Regions from separate parts of the Allobosea sp. RAF48 genome, predicted to be linked through region 1. Evidence: predicted binding sites of a transcription regulator. Region 1 holds the regulator's gene; the other holds the start of a gene.

What was found. Region 1 encodes LexA, which represses DNA repair genes until DNA is damaged. Its sites were predicted from a motif close to TGTTCNNNNTGTGTTCNG; they were not measured.
Positions count from the first base shown of each region.
Region 2: a site for LexA is predicted at 2,180-2,197, ahead of AB4Z10_RS15540 (DUF763 domain-containing protein). Genes of this name have one in related genera too.

Region 1 is NZ_JBFRDZ010000005.1:138,050-142,703, reverse strand. It holds gene AB4Z10_RS11555 (ComEC/Rec2 family competence protein) at 1-2,025, shown strand, start outside; gene lexA (transcriptional repressor LexA) at 2,019-2,729, opposite strand; gene AB4Z10_RS11545 (molybdopterin molybdotransferase MoeA) at 2,914-4,125, opposite strand; gene moaC (cyclic pyranopterin monophosphate synthase MoaC) at 4,190-4,654, opposite strand, start outside.
Region 2 is NZ_JBFRDZ010000007.1:203,093-207,746, reverse strand. It holds gene AB4Z10_RS15545 (cation diffusion facilitator family transporter) at 1-784, opposite strand, end outside; gene AB4Z10_RS15540 (DUF763 domain-containing protein) at 892-2,172, opposite strand; gene AB4Z10_RS15535 (hypothetical protein) at 2,276-2,560, opposite strand; gene AB4Z10_RS15530 (BrnA antitoxin family protein) at 2,764-3,048, shown strand; gene AB4Z10_RS15525 (DNA-3-methyladenine glycosylase) at 3,431-3,991, shown strand; gene AB4Z10_RS15520 (hypothetical protein) at 4,020-4,265, opposite strand; gene AB4Z10_RS15515 (hypothetical protein) at 4,516-4,654, opposite strand, start outside.

The DNA.
Region 1 (4,654 bases):
GTTTTATGGGCGCCTCTGGCTGGCTTCGCGCTCAGTGCGATCTTCGCGTTCGTGCTGCGAACCCGTCGGCTAGCCTCGATGGCCTCCCTGGCGGTGGCCGCCGCCTTCGCGGGTTTTGCCGCCGGTGCCTGGCGTACGGCGGATGTCGCGGCGCCGATGCTGGAGCGTCAACGAATCGGCAAGGTGACGGGTTTCGTCGAGAGCGTCGAGGCACGCGACAGCGGCGCCCGTATCGTCCTGCTGGTAACGGAATTCGCCGGGATGCCGGCAGCCGAGCGCCCAAGGCGCGTGCGCGTCAATATCCGCGCCGCTTCCGTGGCGCCGGGCGATCATGTCGTCGCGACGGCGCGGCTGCTGCCTCCGCCCGGGCCGGCCCGGGCCGGCGGCTATGATTTCGGTCGCGATGCCTTCTTCCGGGGCATTGGCGCAGTCGGCAGCATCGCGGGCAAGATTGCCCTGGCGCCACCGCCGCATCCGATGCCGACGCGTCTTGCCGTCGATGTCGCCATCGACAGGGCGCGCAATGCCTTGACCCAACGCATCGCGGAAGGCGGTGGCGGACAGGGCGGGGCAGTCGCCGCCGCCCTCGTTACGGGAAAGCGCGGGCTGATCACCGAGGCGACGAACAACGACCTGCGCGCCGCCGGCATCTACCACATCGTTTCGATCTCCGGCCTGCACATGGTCCTCGCCGCCGGGACGATCTTCTGGCTGGTGCGCGCCCTGCTGGCGCTCTCCCAGACCGCCGCGCTGCGCTGGCCGATCAAGAAGATCGCAGCGGCCGCAGCGATGTTCGGCGCGACCGCCTACTGCATCTTCTCGGGCAGCGATGTCGCGACCGAGCGCTCGCTGATCATGACGCTGGTGATGCTCGGCGCGATCCTTGTCGATCGTGCGGCGCTGAGCATGCGCAATCTCGCGCTTGCGGCCATGATCGTGCTCCTGCGCGAGCCGGAGGCCTTGCTCGGGCCGAGCTTCCAGATGTCCTTCGGAGCCGTCGCGGCATTGATCGCCTTTGCCGAACGCTGGGAGAGCCGAAAGCGCTCCCAGCCGCCGCCGACCTTGCCGTGGCCGCTTGGGCCGGTCTGGGCCGCGGCACTCGGCATCGTCGTCACCACGTTGCTGGCAACGGCCGCGACAGCGCCCTTCGGCGCCTATCATTTTCAGACCTTCAATCCCTTCGGCCTGCTCGGCAATGCGATGGCGCTGCCCTTCGTCTCGCTCTTCGTCATGCCGGCGGCCGTCTTCGGCGTGCTGGCTTACCCCTTCGGACTGGACTGGCCCGCCTGGGCGCTGATGGGGCTGGCTTCCGATGTCGTGCTCAAGGTGGCGCACTGGGTCGCAAGCATCGACCATTCCACGGTGATGATCGCAGCCTTCGGGCCGGCGGTGCTGACCTGCTTCGTGCTGGCGCTGCTGTGGCTGACGCTCTGGACCACGCCCTGGCGCTGGCTGGCGGCGCTGCCGCTCCTGCTCGGCGTGGCCATCGCCGGCAAGCCGGAGCGGCCGGAAATCCTGATCGAACGCGACGGTTCGGGGCTGGCGGTGCGGGGCCCGGATGGCCGCCTCGCGATTGCGGGCAAGCCGAGCCGTTTCGTGCTGCAGCAATGGCTCGCTGCTGATGGCGATCGCCGTTCGCCGGACGATCCGACGCTGCGGGCCGGCATTAGCTGCGATGCGCTCGGCTGCGTCGCACGGACGCCGGATCAGCGCACCGTCTCCTACACGCGCGACAGGTTGGGGCTTATCGAGGACTGCATGCGAGCTGACCTCGTCGTCACGGCCATCCCCTGGAGCGGAACCTGCAAGGCACGGCTGATCGAGCGAATGGCGTTATCGCGCGACGGCGCGACTTCGCTCTATCGAACAGGATCGGGGTGGAGCAGCCATGTCTCGGAGCAGAACGCTGCCGACCGCCCCTGGAGCCGCCGCCGTGAACAGCGCCCTGCGCAAGCCTCGACAGCGCCTCCGAGTGTGACACCGGCTTCCGCCGACGGCGAAGCCGAGGTCGAGCGCCTTCAGTAGCGCCGCATCAGATTGACGAGGCGGCCCTGGATCTTGACCCGGTCCGGCCCGAGCACGCGCGTCTCATAGGCGGGGTTGGCGGCTTCGAGCGCGATCGAGGAGCCGCGCTTGCGCAGTCGCTTGAGCGTCGCTTCCTCGTCATCGATCAGCGCCACGACGATGTCGCCGGTATTGGCCGAATCCTGCTTGCGGATGATGACGGTGTCGCCGTCGAGGATGCCGGCTTCGACCATCGAGTCACCACGCACTTCCAGCGCGTAATGCTCGCCGGAGCCGAGCATGTCGGGCGGCAGCGAGACGGTGTGGCTACGGTTCTGGATCGCCGAGATCGGCGTGCCGGCGGCGATGCGGCCCATGACCGGGATCGCGATGGAGGAGCGGCTGTCCTCATCGGCCGCAGGGCGTGGCTTGGTGAGATTCGGCTGCGAGCCGAGGCCGCCCTGGACGACCGCAGGGTTGAAACGCTGCCGCTGCTGCGGGGCGCCGAGCCCGTCGGGCATCTTGATGATCTCGAGCGCACGCGCCCGGTTGGGCAGGCGACGGATGAATCCGCGCTCCTCCAGCGCCATGATCAGCCGGTGAATGCCCGACTTGGAGCGCAGATCGAGCGCATCCTTCATCTCGTCGAAGGAGGGCGGCACCCCGCTCTCACGCAAGCGTTCCTGGATGAAGCGCAGGAGTTCGTGTTGCTTGCGTGTCAGCATGATCCCCGCCGGCCTTCTCGAAGGCTAGATTCGAAACAAAGCAGGAACACCATACGCGTTCCACTTGTGTTCCGCAAGCGGGCTCCGGCATCGAAGCGAACAGTGGAATCCACTTTTCGGGCAGATCCGATGCGATAACCCTATACAGATCGCTACGATCGCGTCCGACAGGATGAGCGGTGATCTAGCGCAGCGGCAGGATGCGGCAGATGTCGCCTTTTTTTGCCGGCGCGGCATGGGCAGGCCGGATCGTCAATGCCTGCGCCCGTGCCAGCGTGCCGAGCATCGAGGAATCCTGCCGGTCGAAGGGCGTCGCCACCCAGCCATCCGGCCTCAGTGCGAGCTCCGAGCGCAGATAGTCCTCGCGCTCGTCATTGGCCGGCATGTCACGGCCGAGGCGGGCGGGGATGCTGCGGTCGCGGTCGGCCTCCCCAATGCCGAGCAGAGCCTCGATCAGCGGCAGGACGAAGAGATGGCCGCAGACGATCGAGGAGACCGGGTTTCCGGGCAAGCCGACCACGACCATGCGGCCGAGTCGGCCGGTCATCATCGGTTTGCCCGGCCGCATCGCGATCTTCCAGAAGCCGAGCGACATGCCGGCCCGCGTCAGCGCCTCCTGCACGAGGTCATGCGCGCCGACCGAGGCCCCGCCGAGTGTGATGAGGACGTCGGCGTCGGCGTCCCGCGCCTGGCCGATCTTGGCCGCGAGGTCGGCGTGGTCGTCGCGGGCGATGCCGAGATCGAGAACGGCACCGCCGGCCTTCTCGACCAGTGCAGCGAGCGAGAAGGAGTTCGAGGCGACGATCTGGTCGCGCCCGACCGGCTCGCCCGGAGCCACCAACTCGTCGCCAGTGGCAAGGATCGCGACGCGCGGCTTGCGCCGGACGGGCAAGGTCGGATGTCCCATCGCGGCGGCAAGGCCCAGCGCAGCGCTGTCGAGCACGCGTCCGGCCGGCAGCAGGACGTTGCCCTCGCGGAAATCCAGCCCGGCTGCGCGCAGGAACTTGCCCCTGGCAGGCGGCACCCGCACGCGGATCGCCGGGCTGTCGACGCCGTCGGCATCCTCCTGCATCAGGACGGTATCGGCGCCCTCCGGCATTGGCGCGCCCGTGAAGATGCGCACGGCCTGCCCCGGCCCGACCGAGCCCTCGAAGGCCCGGCCAGCGGCGGATTCGCCGATCACCGCGAGCGAGATGCCCGCCGCCATGTCGTCGCCGCGCACGGCATAGCCGTCCATGGCGGAATTGGCGAAGGGCGGCTGGGTCCGGAGCGCCTTGACCTCACCGGCAAGCACCCGCCAGGCGCATTGCGCGAGCGGCAGGGTTTCGGCCCCGGTCGGCCCTGGAATGCTGTCGAGCAGCGCCTTGCGCGCGACGGGGACCGGGGTGAGCGCCATCAGAGCAGGATGCCGAACCGCAGGTCCGCGGCAGCGAATAGTTGGGACCGGTTTTCGGATGACATCATGCTCGACTTCCTTCCTGCGAAGCCTTTGCGTCGTAGTCGCCGGACTGGCCGCCGGATTTGTGTATGAGCCGGATGTTCTCGATCCGCATCGCCCTGTCGACCGCCTTGACCATGTCGTAGACGGTCAGGCAGGCGACCGAGACGGCCGTGAGCGCCTCCATCTCGACGCCGGTCTGGCCTTTCATCTTCACTTCGGCGCGCACGCGCACGCCCGGCAATGCCTCGTCGATCGTGAGATCGACCCCGATCTTGCTGAGCAGCAGGGGGTGGCAGAGCGGGATCAGCTCATGTGTGCGCTTGGCGGCCATGATTCCGGCGAGGCGCGCCGTGCCGAGCACGTCGCCCTTCTTGGCGTTGCCGTCGCGCACGATCGCGATCGTCCCCGGCGCCATCACGACGCTCCCTTCGGCGACGGCGAAGCGGGTCGTCTCGGCCTTGTCGCTGACATCGACCATATGCGC
Region 2 (4,654 bases), on a different contig from region 1:
TCAGCGCCACGACGATTTGATCCGGACCCAGATGGACTGTCGTCATGCCGTTGACACGCTCGATGTCTGGATCTCCATCAACCGCCGCCATGATCTCTTCCTGCACGTGGGGCAAAGCCGCTTCACCGATCAGCAACGCCTTACTTTCGCGCGCCAGAAGCGTAGCCGTCATCGCAAGAATGAGGCCGATGAAGATCGACGACACGCCATCGAGCTCAGGGCGCTCGAAGTAGGCTGCTGCCGTGATCCCGATGAAGGCGATGAACAAGCCGAGCAAGGCTGCGGTATCTTCGAACAGGACCGTAAAGACGCTCGGATCCTTACTTTGCCGGACCGCGTCGAAGTAGCTCAACGAGCCTTTCGCTGCCCTGAACTCCTTCAGCGCGATCCGCCAGGAGTAACCTTCGAACAAGGCCGAAAGGCCTAGGACGATGTAGTTCGTGGTCAAATTCGTTGCCGCGTGCGGGGCAATGACGTGGGAAATGCCTTCGTAGAGAGACACACCCGCGCCGACCGCGAAGACCAGGAGCGCGACAACGAAGCTCCAAAAATAGAGCTCGCGGCCGTGGCCGAAAGGATGCGTGAGATCCGGTGGCCGCGCGGCCCGGTTGAGGCCATAGAGCAAAAGCGCGCCATTGCCGGTGTCGACCAGGGAGTGAACGCCCTCGGACATCATCGCGGAGCTTCCGGTCCAGGCCGCCGCGATGAATTTTGTCGTCGCGATCAGCAGATTCCCTGCTAGCGCCGCATAGATGACTTTCCGTGATCCCGAATGTGCAGCCATCTAGCTCCCCGCCCAGGCGCAACGGGGTTTAGCGGTACGTGTTCCCTAATCCCGACCACGAAAGGGTTGAAGCAGGAGAATGGAGAACGGGCAGTGCAGTACCATTGTTACACGCGTCGACGCGCTGCGCTGACGCTCTCAACATGTGCAGTCTCTGACTCCTCCCAGCCGAAGACACTTCGGCCGCCGTATTCCGCGGATCGACGGCGCTCCTCGGCGACATACTCGATAAGTGTCGGACCGGTCGTGCTCCGCTCTAACCGACGGCTCTCACTGTCCAGCCGCGCAATGGCGGCAAGGCGGTCGCCCTGGCCGATCTTAGCCCGATCGACGGCCGACCGCAGGACAGCGATGGTCTGGTCGTAGACCTTGGTTGGRACTGCGAAGGGCTGTCGGTCTTTGCCGCCATTGGCGAGAGAGAAACGCGCTGGATCACTGAAACGGCAGGGCGCGCCATGCAGTACTTCCGCGACCATCGCGAGTGATCGCACGGTGCGCGCGCCGATGCCGGGAACAAGCAGCAGCTCGGAAAAGTCCTGGGGTCCTCGATCGGCTGCTGCAGCCAATGCCCCATGCAGTCGTCGCGTTACGACGTCCTCGGGCCGGACATCGTGATGCGCGGGCATCACAAGGTGCGGGAGGACCAGTTGCGGTTTGTTTTGATCAGAGATGGGGCGCGCCGGCTGTAACGCCGCCAACTCTCTGACGATCCTGTCCGGTCCCTGATCGCGCAGCATCGCGACCTGAGCTTCGCGGGCGCGGTCGGCGCGCGCATCGGTCAGATTGACGATGCTGCCGGCATTACGCCCCTCGATTGCGGCGTGGGGTGCTTCGACGAAACTGCCAAGCCCCTCGGAATGCCAATGATAGCGCCGTGCCAGGCCGCCGTCGCCGTTCATGCCCTGTTGCACGACCGTCCAATGGCCGTCATCGGTTACAAAGAAGCCGTGTAGATAGAGGTCGAATCCGTCCTGCACCGCCGCGCTGTCGACCTTGGCGACGAGCCTGCTTGCCCGCGCCAAGGCTTTCCCGTCGAACCCTACCTTCGCGCCGATCTCATCCAGCTCGGCGGGTGTTCGGCGGGAATGATTGCCTCGCCCTCCGCAGACATGCAGCCCTAACTCACTGGCCAGCGGCTTCAGACCTCGTTTTAACGCCCCGATGACGCTCGTCGTAATGCCGGACGAGTGCCAATCCATCCCCATGATTGCGCCGAACGACTGGAACCAAAAAGGATGCGCCAGCCGCCGCAGCAGCTCGTCACGCCCATATTGCTGGATGATGGCTTCGCAGATGACGCTCCCCAGCCGGGCCATGCGCTCGCCCAGCCATGGTGGCACGCGCCCATAGTGCAGGGGAAGATCGGCACTGCCTGATCGCTTTGTCATAGCTTACCGGAACCAAACGGGAACAACCGAATATATACGTCGGCCCCTGTTCCTTGACCATACCGAGCGAGCGGCGCCGGAACTTAGAACGGTTCCATTTCGTTCAGTAAGCGACCGAGGGCGCGGAACCGGAAGTTTTCACATCTCCCAACCGATCCAGGTGAGCCTCCAGCGCCACGCAACTGCTGCTCGCATCAAAAAGCAAGGATGATGACTCATGGCCCGCTCCCCCCGCGATGTCCCACCAAATGCCAAGGCCACCGTGGGAGAGGGCGGCGAGTTGCACCAGGCAGCCTCTGCGCCCGATGCCCGGATCACCACCAATCACGGTGTCCCGGTCAGTGACAACCAGAACTCGCTGAAGGCAGGCGGTCACGGTGGTCTGCATAAACGGACATCTCCAAAGGACGACCGTTGAACGCCGCCGCCGCGTGGCCGTTCCTCATAGCAGGCGTTGATTCCGAGAACGCACCGCAGGAAACCTACGTGATAGGCGCGCGCCGTTTCCGAAAGTGATCACCCAGCGAATGGCGCCCATTCTCCATCCAATCCTGCTATGATTGAGTATCGGGTGGCGGGTATGAGGACGTAATGAGCAACGATCGAATGCGCCGCCCAACCAGCGCTCGCGACAAGGCGGAAGCCCTTTTCGCCGCGCCGAAGGTGGCGCCACCCGCGCCAATCGAGAAGCGTACCGTTCTGCCAGGCGCCAAGGAGATGGTCACACTTCGCATCGACAGCGAGGTGCTGGCACACTTTCAGGATGGCGGCCCCGGCTGGCAGGACCGGATCAACGACACCCTCAGAAAGGCGATGCCAGCATCCCTCGATGAGGGGCTGAGGCCGGAGGAACTCAACTCTTCGAACGACGGTTGATAATCCGCGCGCGAGCCCGCTTTGATGACCGTGCAGTACCGGCTCATAGAGGCCGGACAGAGTCGCAAGACGCAATACGGGCCTAGCGGGCTGCGCCGCGACGCGGTGGCAGACTGGTCACACGAGACGACAGTGTGGCGGATCGCCTTTCAAAGCGATTGCATCGGGGCGCGTTGGGTCCGAAGCTGAGTTTCGAGGGAGGCGAAGTTATGCGTACGCCTGACAGCTCAGAAGCCTCTATGGCTCGGATCAACGGCATACTCATTCGCGGCGCCATCGTCGTGGCGATTGCTGCGGCCACCGTGCTCCCACTGATACGCTAAAAGTCCAGACTGCAGCCGCGGTTCGAAGCCCGCGCCATCGAGAAGCTCGCGTTGACTGAATGCCTTTGAATTTGACCGAGCTAAAGGCTTTGGACGCTCTGCAGCTTGCTCCGCGACTGATTGGTATGAAGCTGTTCGTCGAGGGCGTCGGAGGAACAATCGTCGAAACCGAGGCCTACCTCGCCGATGATCCCGCTTCGCACAGCTTCCGAGGCCCGACACCGCGAAATGCCGCCATGTTCGGGCCTTGCTGGCATGCCTACGTCTATCGATCTTACGGGCGTCACTGGTGCATGAATATCGTCTCTAAAGGCGCCGGTGCGGTCTTGATAAGAGCCATCGAACCTACCGAAGGATTGGACGAAATGCGGGCACGTCGCCGCAGCCCGGTCGCCCTCTGCAATGGGCCAGGGCGCTTGGCCCAGGCGCTTGGGATAACGAGCGCCCATAATGGACTGAGTTTGGAATGGCTTCCGTTCTCGATCATCGATCGATCAAGTGCGCCTGAAATATCCTGCAGCACCCGAATTGGGATTTCGAAAGCCGCTGAGCAACCTTGGCGATATGGCCTTGCCGGCTCGCGCTTTGTGAGCAAGCCATTCCCAAACCCGAGCCAATAGCTCTGGTGGCCAGCTGGGCGGCTCATCGTCAATCTTTGTGAAGCTTCCCGAGATTGCCAGGAAGCCCTGAGAACGGGAGATCGTCGGGCCGTAACAAGCTCTGATCCGGCTCGGGGCCGCTCGCATTTTCCCCCTTGTGGGCCTCATCCCAGTCGCGAATTGCCGAGGTCAGCCTCTGAAATTCACGACCCTCTTCGGAATCCGAGGGAGCGTCGCTAACAGCGGCCGCGCGTTGGACGGCCGCTTGATATTCATCTTGGTTGGAAATGCGCACCAGTCTTCTCCAAGCTGTATCCGCTGGAGAATGAACAGGGCCGAGGGTGCCTCTGTTCCAAGCGTTGAGCCCCGCGGAAGCATCACGATGCGCGCCCGTTCGCGGGATCGGCCACCGTTTTGCCCACGGAGGCGTCAGTGGCTGGTGATGAGAACGTCGGTTTGGAAGCCTCGAACGGACTGGGCATCGCTGCTGCCGACAGGTTGAGGCGATAGTAATAACTTCTCCCCCGTTCGTTCGGGCGGCATCCTCACCGAAGCAGACCTTCAGCCTCAAACTCTTCCCAGCCGTCGAGGCCGGTTTCCTGCTCGTCCGGATCGGGCGCTGCCTTACGGGATTTGGCCGAACGCTTTCCCGCGCGCGTCAAAGCCGCTTTCCCTGCAGCTCGC